Regions from separate parts of the Butyricicoccus sp. AM05-1 genome, predicted to be linked through region 2. Evidence: a T-box and tRNA genes for the amino acid it is inferred to sense, from the RefSeq annotation. Region 2 holds a T-box; the other holds one or more tRNA genes.

Region 1 (7,970 bases), on a different contig from region 2:
TGTTGACAACGCCGATTGCGATTTCGTCCGCGATCAGGCCGGAGATGACCTCGGCGGTGGTGTCACCCGGAACAGCAACCATGTCGATACCAACCGAGCATACCGCAGTCATTGCTTCGAGCTTCTCAAGGGTCAGTGCGCCTGCCTGAGCCGCCGCAATCATGCCCTCGTCCTCAGAAACCGGAATGAATGCGCCGGACAGACCGCCGACACTCGAGGATGCCATAACGCCGCCCTTCTTAACGGCATCGTTCAGCATAGCGAGGATTGCGGTCGTGCCGCAGCCGCCGCAGACCTCCAGACCAACTTCCTCGAGGATGCGCGCAACCGAGTCGCCGATGGCCGGCGTCGGCGCGAGCGACAGGTCAACGATGCCGAACGGCACGCCCAGACGCTGGCTTGCCAGTGCGCCAACCAGCTGACCCATACGGGTGATTTTGAACGCAGTTTTCTTGATCACATCGGCAACCTCACCGATGGAGCAGTCACCTGCACGGCGGATTGCGGACTGCACAACGCCCGGACCGGAAACGCCAACGTTGATAACGGTCTCCGGTTCACCGATGCCGTGGAACGCACCGGCCATGAACGGGTTATCGTCTACCGCGTTGGCAAAAACGACCAGCTTGGAGCAGCCCATGGAATCGTTGTCCTTGGTCAGTTCTGCGGTCTGCTTGATGATGCGACCCATCAGACCGATGGCATCCAGATTGACGCCCGCCTTGGTGGACGCAACGTTGACCGACGAGCAGACCAGATTGGTTTCCGCCATTGCCTCCGGAATGGAGTTGATAAGGATTTCATCGCCCTTGGCAAAACCCTTCTGCACCAGAGCCGAGAAGCCGCCGACGAAGTTGACGCCAGTGGTCGCAGCGGCACGGTCAAGCGCCTTGGCCAGCGGTACATAGCTGTTTGCCGAGGAGGTCGCACCGACCATGGCGATCGGCGTTACCGAAATACGCTTGTTGATGATCGGGATGCCAAGCTCGCGCTCAATCTGCTCGCCGGTGGCAACCAGCTTTTCCGCACGGCGCGTTACCTTGTCGTATACCTTGTCCGCCAGCACATTAATGTCGTCCGCCGCAAGGTCGCGCAGCGAAATGCCCATCGTGATGGTACGAATGTCGAGGTGCTCCTCCTCGATCATCTTAATGGTTTCCAGAATATCTTTCGTGTTGATCATAGACATTTAACTAAACCTCCTGAAAAATTGAGAGTTGAGAATCGGTTACCTGCTCTCGATTCCGTCAATTTGTCAGATTTTGTGCATTGCGTCAAAGATGTCCTCATGCATGGTGTGAATCTTCATGCCGAGCTCCTCACCATCCTTGTCAAGCAGGTCGATGAGCGTGTTGAAGTCTACGGTGCACTTATCAATGTTTACCAGCATGACCATTGCAAATACATCGTCCATTACATTCTGAGAAATGTCGATGATGTTGACCTGATGCTCATAGAGCGTGTTCGAGATCTTGGCGATGATACCGGTGCGGTCCTTGCCTGTTACTGTGATTACTGCGCGCATGTTGATTCCTCCATTTTTGCGTATATGTTAATTTATCACAAACAAATGAATAATGGAAAATTGAGAATCCGTCGTTCTCAATTATTCTCCGGCTTCCACCACGGTATTGATAATACTGTTGGAAACCAGAAAGCCCTGTTCGGTGAGATACCACCGTGTACCCTCGTGAGCGGCAAGACCGTGCTTTTCCAGCATGCGGAATACCTGCTCGTAAGGAGCCGTACTGACATGGTATCGGTTTTCGAGATCGTGCATATCCGCACCGTCCGAGGTCCGCAGACGCACCAGCAGGTATTCGCCCTGCCGCCGGAAGTCCGAGACCTCCTCCTCGTCCTGCGGGATGCTCTCACCGCTGATATAAGCCCTGATATCCCGGACAAACGCGAACCGGCGGCCATTCAGGAAGGAATGGGCACCCGGTCCCAGTCCGAGATAGTCGGAAAGATCCCAGTATTTGAAATTATGCCGGGAACGAAAACCCGGTTTTGCGAAATTTGATATTTCATAGTGCTCGAAGCCGTTCCTGCTAAGCAGCCTGCACATGGCAAGATAGGTATCTGCCTGCGTATCATCATCCGGCAGAACCGGATTTTCACGTCCCATCGGTGTTGCAGGCTCCAGTTTGAGTCCGTAGCACGACAAATGCTGCGGGTTCAGCGTCAAACACTGTGTCACCGAGTCGAGAAACTGCGCCTGCGTCTGGTCCGGCAGGCCATACATCAAATCAAGGCTGATGTTGGCAAAGCCACACTGCCGCGCCAGCTGCACTGCTGTCTGTGCCTGCGCAAAGTCGTGGATACGGCCGATGCGTTTAAGCTCGGTGTCGTGCGCCGCCTGCACGCCAAACGAGAGCCGGTTGACGCCGTGCTTATGCATGGCCTCCAGCACCGCTTGATCCGTGCTCTCCGGATTGCATTCCACCGTAATTTCAGCGTTTTCCGCAATCGCAAAGCATGCCCCGACCGCCTGTAAAATCTCGCTGAGATAGTCTGCACCAAGGCAGGTCGGCGTGCCGCCGCCAATATACACGGTATCGACCGTGTAACCGGAGCAGCGTTCGCCGTACTCCTTTATATCACGAATCAGCGCCGCCGTGTAATCGGCTTTGAGTGACGCATCCGTGACCGAATAAAAATCGCAGTACGCGCACTTTTTCACGCAGAACGGGATGTGCAGGTAGAGGCCGAGCAGCTTGCCGCCTGTTGCAGCGTTAGTTTTCCTCATCGAGTTTAAGCACAGCCATAAAAGCCTCGGTCGGCAGCTGAACCGTGCCGAGCGCACGCATCTTCTTCTTGCCTTCCTTCTGCTTTTCGAGCAGCTTCTTCTTACGCGTGATATCGCCGCCGTAGCACTTAGCCAGTACGTCCTTGCGGAGCGCCTTGACCGTCTCACGGGCGATAACCTTGCCGCCGATGGCTGCCTGGATCGGCACCTCGAACAGCTGGCGCGGAATATTTTCCTTCAGCTTTTCACAGATACGGCGGGCACGGCCGTAGGCCTTGTCGCGGTGCGCGATAAAGGACAGCGCGTCCACCTGATCGCCGTTGAGCAGCATATCGACCTTAACGAGATCGCTCTTGCGGTAGTCGATAAATTCATAGTCGAGCGACGCATAACCCTTGGTACGAGCCTTGAGCGCGTCGAAAAAGTCATAAATAATCTCACCGGTCGGCATTTCGTAGTGCAGCTCGACCAGATTGGAGTCCAGATACTGCATATCCTTAAAAATGCCGCGGCGGTCCTGGCACATCGGCATGATGTTGCCGACGAACTCCTGCGGCGTCATGATGGACGCCTTGACATACGGCTCGCGAGCCTCCTCGATAACATCCGGACTCGGATAATCGTGCGGATTGTCGCAGCGCTGGGTCGTGCCGTCGGTCTTGACGACCTCGTAGATAACGCTCGGCAGCGTGGTGACGAGGTCAAGGTCGAACTCGCGTTCGAGCCGCTCCTGAATGATCTCCATGTGCAGCATACCAAGAAAGCCGCAGCGGAAGCCGAAGCCGAGTGCGACCGAGCTTTCCGGCTCAAACGACAGCGCTGCGTCATTGAGCTGCAGTTTTTCAAGTGCGTCACGCAGATCGGGATACTTGGAGCCGTCCTCGGTGTAAATACCGCAGAATACCATCGGACGTGCCGGACGATAGCCGGGCAGCGCCTCCGGCGTCGGATTTTCCACACCGGTAACGGTATCGCCCACGCGGGTGTCGGACACCTTTTTAATAGAGGCGGTAAAGTAGCCAACCTCACCCGCACACAGCTCCTGCTGCGGAGACAGACCAAGCGGCAGCATGTAGCCGCACTCAAGCACCTGAAATTCTGCACCGGTGGCCATCATTTTGACCTTCATGCCCGGGCAGATCTTACCGTCAAGCAGACGCATGTAAACGACAACGCCCTTGTACGGGTCGTACTGGCTGTCGAACACGAGTGCGCGCAGCGGCGCATCTGCATCGCCCTCCGGCGACGGAATATCGGTGACGATACGCTCGAGCACCTCATGAATATTGATATTCATTTTTGCGGAAATTTCGGGCGAATCCTCTGCCGGAATGCCGATGATATCCTCGATCTCCTTCTTGACACGCGGCGCGTCTGCCGCCGGCAGGTCGATCTTGTTGATGACCGGCACGACCTCCAGACCGGCGTCAATGGCAAGATAGGTGTTGCCGAGCGTCTGCGCCTCAATACCCTGTGCCGCATCAACGACCAGAAGCGCACCCTCACACGCCGCCAGAGAACGTGAAACCTCATAGTTGAAGTCCACATGACCCGGGGTGTCGATCAGGTTCATTTCGTAGGTCTTGCCGTTGTCCGCGGTATATTCCATGCGGACAGCGCGCGCCTTGATGGTAATGCCGCGCTCACGCTCAAGCTCCATATTGTCGAGTAACTGCTCCTCCATTTCACGCACGGAAACGGCCTTGCACTGCTCCAGCAGACGGTCTGCCAGCGTAGATTTGCCGTGGTCAATATGTGCAATGATGGAGAAATTACGAATTTGCTCGCGATTTTTCACGTCGAAAGCTCCTTATCTGTAAACTGTAAACCTAATAAATATAGGCTCATTATAGCATATTTGGCGGGGTGTCACAAGCGTTCTTTCGCAGTTTACGTTTGTTTCTCTGCTGCAAACGTGAATTTTGTATTTTTTCATAAATTTCATTTTCTGATAAGAGGAATTTCATGCAAAGCGGTTATTGTATTATCATGATGAAGCAGTAAACCGACAAAGAATTAGCGGCGGCCGGCGGTTTTGGGTAAAACAAAAGCACCGATTTTACTCGGTGCTTCTAATTGGAGCGGCTGACGAGGCTCGAATCACATCCACACCCGACCTCTGATTTTATGAAGGTAGAGGAAGTGAGTGTGCTGCAGATAAAAGAAAAACACCGAATGACATCGGTGTCCTTTGATTTGGAGCGGCTGGCGAGGCTCGAACTCGCACCCACACCCCGCAAAAGCCACAGGCTTTCACGGGGACCCCGACCTCCGATTTTATGAAGGTGGAGGAAGCGAGTGTGCTGCGGGCAAAAGAAAAGCACCGAATGACATCGGTGCCCTTTGATTTGGAGCGGCTGACGAGGCTCGAACTCGCTACCTCCACCTTGGCAAGGTGGCGCTCTACCAGATGAGCTACAGCCGCATATTTGATTTTTCGCGCTAACGCGATTTTTAACTCGAAGATGGGTTACTTGTCGCTCCGACGCTACATCTCCGGGCGGAATCGCTTTTTCTACGGAAAAAGCCACGCTGGTTGAAATATGCCACCGGCATATTTCCAAGAGCCGCCTGCTCTCATTTCAATGTCGCAAAGCGACAATTCAGAGGTTAGAGGGCTACGGCCTCGATTCCTTAACCGAAAGGTAAGATTTATTCAAATGAGTGTCCAGACACTCATTTGAATAAATGGTGCCTCCGGGCGGAATCGAACCACCGACACGGGGATTTTCAGTCCCCTGCTCTACCGACTGAGCTACAGAGGCGTTTTTACAGCGCTTGTTTAGTATATTATATTCCCTCGGAAATGTCAACAACTTTTTTTAATTTTTTGTATATTCTGCAAGCAGGCGAAAACAGTCACAGAAGCTCAGTCTGCGACTGTATCACTTTTCTCTTCCGTTTTACGGCGGATTTGTCCCCACAACAAGTCTGCCGCTCTATCCTTTTCATGCGGGAGCAGCCACACGGTGCAGCCCAAAATAGTTCAAGCGAAACGCGCCTCCTTTATGTATGCCTGGTCATCTATACTGTCTGCCGCCTGCCTTGCCGTTTCAAATGTCGGATAGTGTTCTCTGCAAACCTCATCATCCGCCGGTACGGCAGCCGACAGACTGATCTGTGAATCAATCGAGTCCAGTTTCCACACGCCGTTCTCCTTCTTCATAGTCGCAGTGATGGTATCCCGATTGACCGGCAGCTCCACCGAAAATCCCTGCTCCGGATTGCCGGAGATCGTTTATCCCAAACAACGGTCTGTGCCTGCACCACCGCCGTCATTCGGTCTGCATACAGCCGCACGCTGTCAAATCGGCAGTCGGCCACGCCGCCGGACTCGCTGTATTCTACATCCGAATCGCAAGCCGTCAGAAAATCCTCGTTCAGTGCAATGTATCGTTTCCTGCAGGGATTTTCCTCGGTGTAGTACTGCTCCACCCGTGAAGTGTATGCCGTCTGCAGTTCCGTGCGTTCCCGCTCGGTCAGGTCGGCCGGTGAGTCGGTCTCCGACGGATAGCACCCTATCTGCATCTGCGTTTCCATCGCGCCGAGGAACGCCCTCTGTACATTTTTCGCTTCCTGCGCACGGTCGGAGACAACGGCCGCACCGCCTGTGCAGACAGCTGCCGCAGCCAGTACGCCGCCTAATCGAAACCATATCCTGCGATTGTTCATGCACTCCCTCCTTTCCGGCTCTCCTGTCCTGCTCATACTATATAGACGAATGTCCTTTCGGTTTTGTGACACGCTCCCGCAAAAATTTTTGAATTTTTTCGACACGAGAAGAACCGCCTGTAAATCCGTTCTTCAGATTGCATAATCAGGCACAATATGCTATAATCTGCTAAAATAACAGGCAGGAAGGCGTAAAAATGTTTCTCTATCTGGCAATGATCGACTCGGACGCAGACAAGTCCAAGTTCGAGATTCTTTACAGCGAATACAAAAATCTGATGTACTACACCGCAAACCGCATTCTGCGCAACAGCAGAGATGCAGAGGACGTGGTGCATCAGGCTTTTCTCAAAGTCATCGAAATTCTGGACACCATTTCTTCACCGAGGTGTCACAAAACGCGCGCGCTGCTCGTCACTATTACCGAGCACAAAGCGATCGACCTGTACCGCGAAAAGCAGCGCCGCAATGTCCTGCCGCTTGCCGAGGAATATATCGAAGCCGCGCCTGCTGCTGAGATTGAGCGTCTCGCCGAGCGCGACACTCTGGCGGTCGCTATCGCTGCACTGCCGCCGCGTTACCGCTCGGTACTGCTTCTGCGGTACGACTGCGGCTATTCCAACGCGGAGATCGCGAATATTCTGGATACAACCGAGCCGAACGTGCGCAAGCTCATCCAGCGTGCCAAGGAAAAACTCAGCGCAGCGCTGAGTGGAATGGAGGAACCGTAAATGAAGATCACTGACGATATGCTGTCCGCGCAGGCCGCCGAAGCGCGCGAGCTGTGGCTGCAAGCCTGTACGCCGGATGCGCTGCCTGAGCACCGTTTCTCCCGGAAATTCCGGCGCGAAATGCGCCGTCTGATGCGTGCGCAAAAGCACTCTGCGGCGTTCAACCAGAGCCTTCGTCTTGCGCGCCGCACGGCCGCTGTTCTGCTGCTTTCCGCTGCGGTTTCGTTCGGCTGCGCGATGAGCGTAGAAGCATACCGCGTATCGCTAATCAATACTGTCGTGCGCGTGTTTAACGACCTGACCGACTATCGTTTTTCGTCTGCCCTGCCGTCCGAAACCGGCAACAAGGCGTTCACGCCGCCGGTTCTGTCCGGCCTGCCGGATGCCATGCACAAAACCGACGAGCGCAGCACGCCCAACGGCTATACCGTCACCTACGAAAGCACTACCGATTTTCTTGACCTGACCTGCACCCGGATTACAGATACTTCAGAGGCACACAAGTTTGTGGACACGGAAAACGCATCTGTTACCGAATTTACTCTGCATGGCAGTCCGGTTACGATGATTGAGAAAAACGGCACAGTCACGCTCCTCTGGACGCAAGATGACATCGTCTATCACCTGTACAGCAGCCTGTCCGCCGATACCTGCCGTAAACTCATCGAGAATCTGCAGTGATTCTCTGCTGATATTGCAAAGAATTGCTATTGCGGCCTGCCCTGTCGCGGTGTTATAATGATAAATTGTGAAAGTGTATAAACCACGCGCATGATTTTCTGCGCGAAAACAATCACGGAGGTTTACTCTTTTGAAAA
Region 2 (7,970 bases):
ACACGACGGCCGCAAGCACGTTCCGGTATACGTTACCGAGGACATGGTTGGTCACAAGCTGGGCGAGTTTGCTCCCACCCGTACCTACAAGGGTCACGCGGGCAGCAAGACCTCCAATAACGGCAAGTAAGGAGGAGTTAAAGTAACATGGAAGCAAGAGCTATTGTACGCAACGTACGCATGACCCCGCGAAAGATCAAGCTGATCTGCGATCTGATCCGCGGCAAGGATGCGGGCGAAGCTATGGCCATCATCATGAATACCCCCAAGGCAGCATGCGAGCCGATGGAGAAGCTCCTCAAGAGCGCAGTTGCCAATGCCGAGAACAATCACGGCATGAACACCGACAAGCTTTACGTTAAGGAAGTTCACGTCGGTCCCGGTCCGATCATGAAGCGCGTTATGCCGCGTGCACAGGGCCGTGCATTCAGAATCCTCAAGAGAACCTCGCACGTAACGCTGGTTCTTGGCGAGAAAGAATAAGGGAGGGTAATCAATGGGCCAGAAAGTAAATCCGAACGGTCTCCGTGTCGGCGTTATCAAGAATTGGGATTCCCGTTGGTTCGCTAAGGACAATGTGTTCGGCGACCTCCTCGTGGAAGACTACAAGATCCGTAAGGATCTGAAGAAGCGTCTGTACGACGCAGGCGTTCCGGCGATCGAGATCGAGCGCAAGAACGACGAAATCAAGATCATGATCCAGTGCGCACGTCCCGGCATGGTTGTCGGCCGCGGCGGCGAGGATATCAAGAAGCTCGAAGAAGAGCTGACCAAGAAGTACGGCAAGAAGGTTCGCTGCTCCATCATCGAGATCAAGAACCCGGACACCAACGCTACCCTGGTTGCTGAGAACATTGCAGCTCAGCTCGAGAAGCGCATCGGTTTCCGCCGTGCAATGAAGCAGTCCATGGGCCGTGCAATGCGCATGGGCGCCAAGGGCATCAAGGTTTCCTGCGGCGGCCGTCTGGGCGGCGCGGAAATCGCACGCACCGAGCATTACCACGAGGGCACCATTCCGCTGCAGACCCTGCGTGCGGACATCGACTATGGTTTTGCTGAAGCTGCGACCACCTACGGCCGCATCGGTGTTAAGGTATGGATCTACAAGGGTGAGGTTCTCCACGGCGGTCCGCGTCTGGGTCGCTCCATTGAAGCTCCGAAGCCGGCATTCGAGCGCCGCGATCGTCGCGGTGACCGTCGTGGCCGTCGTGACTTCAACCGTGGCGAGCGTCGTGCTCCCCGTCAGGAAGGAGGCAACCGTTAATGCTGCTCCCTAAGAGAGTTAAGTATCGTCGCGTTCATCGCGGCCGTATGACCGGCAAGGCTACCCGCGGTAACTTCGTATCGAACGGTGAGTTCGGTATCCAGGCTACCGAGCCGTGCTGGATCACCTCGAATCAGATCGAGGCAGCCCGTATCGCTATGACCCGTTACACCAAGCGTGGCGGTCAGGTATGGATCAAGATTTTCCCCGACAAGCCGGTTACCAAGCATCCGGCTGGTGCTCGAATGGGTTCCGGTAAGGGCGCACCCGAGTACTGGGTTGCAGTAGTTAAGCCGGGCCGTGTACTGTTTGAGATCGCAGGCGTTTCCGAGGAAGTTGCTCGTGAGGCACTGCGTCTGGCAAGCCACAAGCTGCCCTGCAAGACCAAGTTCGTTGCCCGTGAGAAGAATGGCGGTGAAGCATGATGAAGGCATCTGAGATCAGAGAACTGACGGCTGAGGAGCTGTCTGCAAAGCTCGGTGAGCTGAAGAAGGACCTCTTCAACCTCCGTCTGCAGCTCGCTACCAATCAGCTCGACAACACCAACAAGATCAATGAAGTCAAGCACGACATTGCTCGTATCAATACCGTTATCCGCGAGAAGCAGATCGCGGAGAAGGCATAAGGGAGGGAAACGAATATTATGAGCGAAAGAGCATTACGCAAAACGCGAGTAGGCAAGGTCGTTTCCGATAAGATGGATAAGACCATTGTCGTAGCAATTGAGGATCGTGTAGCACATCCTCTGTACAAGAAGGTTATTCCGCACACCTATAAGCTGAAGGCACACGACGAGAACAACGAGTGTGGCATCGGTGATAAGGTTAAGGTGATGGAGACCCGCCCGCTGTCCAAGGACAAGCGCTGGCGCCTGGTCGAGATCATCGAGAAGGCAAAGTAAGGAGGAGAGCACATGGTTCAGCAGGAAAGCTTTCTGCGTGCAGCTGACAACAGCGGCGCAAAGGAACTGAAGGTAATCCGTGTTCTCGGCGGCTCCGCACGCAAGTACGGCAACATCGGTGACGTAGTTGTTTGCTCGGTGCGCAAGTGCACCCCGGGCGGCGGCGTAAAGAAGGGCGATGTCGTTAAGGCAGTTATCGTCCGCACCGTTAAGGGCCTGCGCCGCGCTGACGGCAGCTATATCCGCTTTGACGAGAACGCTGGCGTTATCATTCGTGATGACAAAAACCCCCGCGGCACCCGTATCTTTGGGCCTGTCGCTCGTGAGCTGCGTGACAAGGATTACATGAAGATCCTGTCGCTTGCTCCGGAAGTACTGTAAGGAGGTCGCCAACAAATGAACAATTTGCACGTTAAGACGGGCGACACCGCAGTCGTTCTTTCCGGCAAGGAAAAGGGCAAGCGCGGCAAGATCCTGTCCGTAAACCCGAAGAAGGGTATGGTAGTAATCGAAGGTGTGAACATGATCAAGTGCCACACCAAGCCCCGCCGTCAGGGTGAAACCGGCGGCATCATCGAGCGCGAGGGTGCGCTGCGTGCCTGCAAGGTAATGCGCGTATGCCCGAAGTGCGACAAGCCGACTCGTGTAGCGCACAAGTTCACCGAGAACGGCACTAAGCTGACGGTGTGCAAGCACTGCGGCGAAACGCTTTAAGAAGAGGAGGTTGCAATAAATGGTTCCGAATATGAAAGCAAAGTATACTGCGGAAGTTGCGCCTGCTCTGATGAAGAAGTTTCAGTACGAGAGCGCAATGCAGATCCCGAAGCTCGACAAGATCGTAATCAACGTCGGCTGCGGTAAGGAAGCAAACGGTAACTCCAAGGTTATCGAGGCTATTGTCCGTGATATCACCCTGATCTCCGGCCAGAAGCCGATCATCACCCACGCTAAGAAGTCCATCGCAAACTTCAAGCTGCGTGACGGCATGCCGGTAGGCGTTAAGGTAACCCTGCGCCGTGACCGTATGTGGGAGTTCCTGGATCGTCTGTTCAACGTAGCTCTGCCGCGTGTACGCGACTTCCGCGGCATCAACGGCAACGCATTTGACGGCCGTGGCAACTACGCTCTGGGTCTGAACGAGCAGCTGATCTTCCCGGAAATTTCCTATGATCAGATCGACAAGATCCGCGGCATGAACATCGTTATCTGCACCACTGCAAATACCGATGAAGAAGCAAAGGAGCTGCTTACTCTGATGGGCGCTCCGTTTGAGAAGTAAGGAGGAGAAGTTAAATGGCTAAGAAGTCGATGGTTCTCAAGCAGCAGGCTAAGCCGAAGTTCTCCAGCCGAGCTTACAACCGCTGCAAGATTTGCGGCCGTCCGCACGCTTACCTGCGTGATTTCGGTATCTGCCGTATCTGCTTCCGCGAGCTGGCTTACAAGGGCCAGATTCCGGGTGTCCGCAAGGCATCCTGGTAAGGAAGAGCGATTTCAAAAAGGAACCCGTAAGGGTTCCTTTTTTTATGCTTTAACGGTGGGCAGAGACCATTTCTGCACCGACTGATCGGGGCACGCGAACTGCGTAAGCGGCCTCGCCCCTAACGGGCGGCAGCCTTTTTCAGCACCGGCTGAGCGGGGTACGCGAGCTGCCGCAGGCGTGTTCGCCCTTTCCGGGCGGGGAGTTTTTCGCTGCACCTCAGCGGGGGGATTCGCCGTCTGCGGACGGCGGGAACGTGCCGCGCCCCGCGGCAGGGGCAAAAAGGAAGGACAACCTGCGGTTTTCCTTCCTCTTTGAACTCCTACCTTTCCCTTATTTGTTAGCCTGGCGCAGACCAGAGACCGGCGACCGCTCCGAAACAGGGGAACAGCAGAGGATTTTTTCTACCGTAGGAGAGCACAGTGTGCTCCCATTTCTCTACCTATTTGCAGTGCCAGACAGTTTACTGCTACACAGGCGGTTTGGTCTCCGCAGGCGCGACACAAGATGAATTGCCCGAAGGACAAGAGAGGGTCCCCTGGGGGATAGCAGTGCCGCGCAACGCTTTTGTGTGTTGTTACGGACGGCACCTGCGGGTTTAATAATTGGTACAATCTATCTCGTAGGGTGCGCCGACCTCGGCGCACCGCTAAACAAAGGAAAACATCACGTTAAATCTTCATTTTAACGAAAAAATCCGGTTTTCCTCTTGCATTTTCCCGCAAAATGTGTTTTAATAATTCTGTTATGAATATTCCAATGCGATGAGCAGGAAAAGTAACGCTGTGTTCCTCTTTCTCAGAGAGAGCGGTCCCATGGCTGCAAGCCGTTTATCGAGGTATGGCGCGAAGTTCCCCTGTGAGCACCGGTGCTGAATAGATGCAGTAGGCGCCGGCGAAGTAACGCTCCGTTACCGGCGTTCAATGAGTGCCCGATTTTTTTCGGGAATCAGGGTGGTACCACGGAAGTTTTACGCCTTTCGTCCCTATTTTACGGGGACGGAAGGCGTTTTTTATTACCACTGTAACGGATGATACCCGTAGGGCGCGACGACTCGGCGCGCCGCATCGAACGGCAGCTGATGATTTCAGACGGCGTGCCGAGGTCGTCACGCCCTACGAACTATCCGCCTTCACCCTATCACAAAATCACATTCCAAAGGAGAATTGGTATGAAAGAAAAGCTGCAAGGCATTTTGCAGACCGCGAAGGAGCAGCTCGCTGCCGCGAAGGATTCGCGCGCGCTGGACGAGGCCCGCGTTAAGTTCCTCGGCAAAAAGGGTGAGCTGACCGCGCTGCTCAAGGGCATGAAGGACGTTGCTGCAGAGGAGCGTCCGGTTGTTGGTCAGCTGATCAACGACGTTCGTGCGGAGATCGAAACCATCATTGACAAGCAGAAGAAGCTGATCGAGCAGGCTGCGCTCGAGAAGAAGCTGGAGGCTGAGACCATCGACGTTACCCTGCCGGGTGAGGACGTTGTCATCGGCAAAAAGCATCCGCTGAACATCGTGCTCGATGAGTTCAAGGAGATTTTCCTCGGTCTGGGCTTCTCCATCGCAGAGGGCCCGGAGGTTGAACTGGATCACTACAACTTTGAGGCGCTGAACATTCCGAAGGACCATCCGGCACGCGACACGCAGGATACCTTCTATATTTCGGATAACGTTGTGCTCCGCACGCAGACCTCTCCGATGCAGGTCCGCACGATGGAAAAGCGCAAGCCGCCGATCCGCATTATTGCGCCGGGCCGTGTTTACCGTTCGGACGCCGTTGATGCAACCCACTCTCCGCTGTTCCATCAGATCGAGGGTCTGGTTGTCGATAAGGGCATCCGCATGAGCGACCTGAAGGGCATCCTCGAGCTGTTTGCAAAGAAGCTGTACGGCGAGGACACGGTTGTTCGTTTCCGTCCGCATCACTTCCCGTTCACCGAGCCGTCTGCGGAGATGGATATCCAGTGCTACCGCTGCCACGGCGAAGGCTGCCCGCTCTGCAAGGGCGAGGGCTGGATCGAGATCCTCGGCTGCGGCATGGTTCACCCCAAGGTGCTTGAGATGAGCGGCATCGACCCGAATGAATACTCCGGCTACGCCTTCGGCATCGGTCTGGAGCGTATGGTTATGGGCCGTTTCAAGATCGACGATATCCGTCTGTTCTATGAGAACGACGTTCGATTCCTGCACCAGTTCTAAACCTGCACCCGTAGGGCGGGGTGACCTCATCCCGCCGCACTCTCCCGCATGTTACAAGCGATACGTATTATCGTCGCGCCCTACGGACAACAATAACACCAAAAGGAGTGTTCCTATCAATGAAACTGCCATTATCCTGGCTTTCGGATTATACCGATATGACCGGCATCACCCCGAAGGAGTATGATGCCAAGCTGACTATGTCCGGCTCCAAGGTCGAGGAGGTTTACTACCTCGGCGCGGAGATCGACAACGTTGTGACCGGCAAGATCCTCGAGGTTGTCGATCACCCGGATTCCGACCATCTGAAGATCTGCCAGCTCGATGTCGGCAAGGAGGAGCCGGTGCAGATCGTCACCGGCGCACCCAATGTAACGCCTGCGTCCGTTGGCGAGATCTGCCCGGTCTGCCTGCACAAGTCCACCCTGCCGGGCGGCGTGAAGATCACCAAGGGCAAGCTGCGCGGCGTGCCGTCCAACGGCATGATGTGCTCGTTCCAGGAGCTGGGTCTGTCCCACGGCTGCGTACCGTATGCGTGCGAGAACGGCATCCTGTTCCTGCCGGCCGGTACCCCGGTTGGCGAGGACATCAAGAAGGTACTCGGTCTGGACGACTGGGTTTCCGATTTTGAGATCACGTCCAACCGCCCGGACTGCCTGAGCGTGATCGGTTTGGCCCGCGAGACTGCGGCTACCTTCGACCGTCCGTTCAGCGTTAAGACCCCGGAGGTAAAGGGCGTTGGCGGCGACATCAACGAGTATATGTCGGTTGAGGTTAAGGATACCGACCTGTGCTCGCGCTACACCGCCCGCATTGTTAAGAATATCAAGATCGAGCCGTCTCCGGCGTGGATGCGCGAGCGTCTGCACGCCTGCGGCGTTCGTCCGATCAACAATATCGTTGATATCACCAACTATGTTATGCTTGAGTACGGCCAGCCGATGCATGCGTTCGATTACAAGTGCCTGTCCGACGGCCGCATTGTTGTCCGCCGTGCCCGCAACGGTGAGTCCATCCAGACTCTGGACGGCGTGGATCACGACCTGAGCGACAAGATGCTCGCCATCTGCGACAACGACAAGCCGGTTGCTGTTGCAGGCGTTATGGGCGGCGCAAACTCCGAGATTATGGACGACACCAAGACTGTCGTTTTCGAATCCGCGAACTTCCACGGCGCTACCGTTCGTATCACCGCAAAGGCGCTCGGCATGCGTACCGAGGCCTCCGGCCGCTTTGAGAAGGGCCTTGACCCGCGCATGACCCTCGATGCAGTCAACCGTGCGTGCGAACTGATCGAGATGCTCGGCGCAGGCGAAGTCGTTGACGGCATCATTGACGTTGACAACTCCGACCCGAACCACAAGCGTCTGCCGTTTGAGCCGGACAAGATGAACGCGCTGCTCGGTCTGGAACTGTCCACGGAGGAGCAGGTAAAGCTGCTCGAGAAGCTGGGCTTCAAGATCGAGAACAACGAGGTCGTTGTGCCGTTCTTCCGCACCGACATCAACCGTATGTGCGACGTAGCCGAGGAGGTTGCCCGCATGTACGGCTACGACAAGATTCCGACCACGCTGTACGCCGGTGAGATGGTACAGGGTGAGTTCACGCCGGCTCAGCAGGCGGAGCGCGCTGCCGCGCTGGTTTGCCGCGAGGCGGGCTTTGACGAGTCCATGAGCCACTCGTTCATCTCTCCGAAGTTCTACGACATGATCGGCTGGGACGAGAACGACCCGCGCCGTATCTCCACCACCATCCTCAATCCGCTCGGCGAGGATTTCAGCGTAATGCGTACCACCGTGCTGCCGTCCATGTTGGATAATCTGGCGCACAACCACGCACACCGCAACCCGACCGCTTCGCTGTACGAGCTGGGCACCATCTACACCCCGACCGTCAAGGACGGCAAGGCTGACCCGGACGTACTGCCGCACGAGGAGAAGATCCTGACCCTCGGCAGCTACGGCCGCCTGTCCTTCTTCCAGTTCAAGGGCGTAATCGAGGCGCTGCTGCGTGAGCTGAACATCAAGGACGCGTCCTTTGCTCCCGAGAAGGCCAACCTGTCCTACCACCCGGGCCGCTGTGCCAAGGTGCTCATTGACGGCAAGGAGATCGGCGTATTCGGCACCATTCATCCGAC

What was found. A T-box is a leader RNA that pairs with one kind of tRNA and senses whether it is charged. The one in region 2 lies ahead of pheS (phenylalanine--tRNA ligase subunit alpha), so its partner is inferred to be a tRNA-Phe.
Region 1: it has a tRNA-Phe gene. The T-box ahead of pheS (phenylalanine--tRNA ligase subunit alpha) is inferred to sense a tRNA for this amino acid. The anticodon was not compared.

The regions. Positions count from the first base shown of each region.
Region 1 covers NZ_QUDG01000001.1:115,664-123,633, reverse strand. Annotated here, with positions in the region: gene DW088_RS00710 (PFL family protein) at 1-1,183, opposite strand, end outside; gene DW088_RS00705 (ACT domain-containing protein) at 1,256-1,525, opposite strand; gene hemW (radical SAM family heme chaperone HemW) at 1,607-2,749, opposite strand; gene lepA (translation elongation factor 4) at 2,736-4,547, opposite strand; tRNA gene DW088_RS00690 (tRNA-Gly) at 5,099-5,174, opposite strand; tRNA gene DW088_RS00685 (tRNA-Phe) at 5,439-5,514, opposite strand; gene DW088_RS00680 (hypothetical protein) at 5,736-5,954, opposite strand; gene DW088_RS00675 (hypothetical protein) at 5,912-6,421, opposite strand; gene DW088_RS00670 (RNA polymerase sigma factor) at 6,619-7,152, shown strand; gene DW088_RS00665 (DUF4367 domain-containing protein) at 7,153-7,833, shown strand; gene DW088_RS00660 (S-layer homology domain-containing protein) at 7,964-7,970, shown strand, end outside.
Region 2 covers NZ_QUDG01000002.1:9,472-17,441, reverse strand. Annotated here, with positions in the region: gene rpsS (30S ribosomal protein S19) at 1-130, shown strand, start outside; gene rplV (50S ribosomal protein L22) at 148-483, shown strand; gene rpsC (30S ribosomal protein S3) at 497-1,264, shown strand; gene rplP (50S ribosomal protein L16) at 1,264-1,689, shown strand; gene rpmC (50S ribosomal protein L29) at 1,689-1,889, shown strand; gene rpsQ (30S ribosomal protein S17) at 1,908-2,165, shown strand; gene rplN (50S ribosomal protein L14) at 2,178-2,546, shown strand; gene rplX (50S ribosomal protein L24) at 2,562-2,879, shown strand; gene rplE (50S ribosomal protein L5) at 2,899-3,444, shown strand; gene DW088_RS03950 (type Z 30S ribosomal protein S14) at 3,459-3,644, shown strand; T-box leader at 4,398-4,632, shown strand; gene pheS (phenylalanine--tRNA ligase subunit alpha) at 4,814-5,833, shown strand; gene pheT (phenylalanine--tRNA ligase subunit beta) at 5,953-7,970, shown strand, end outside.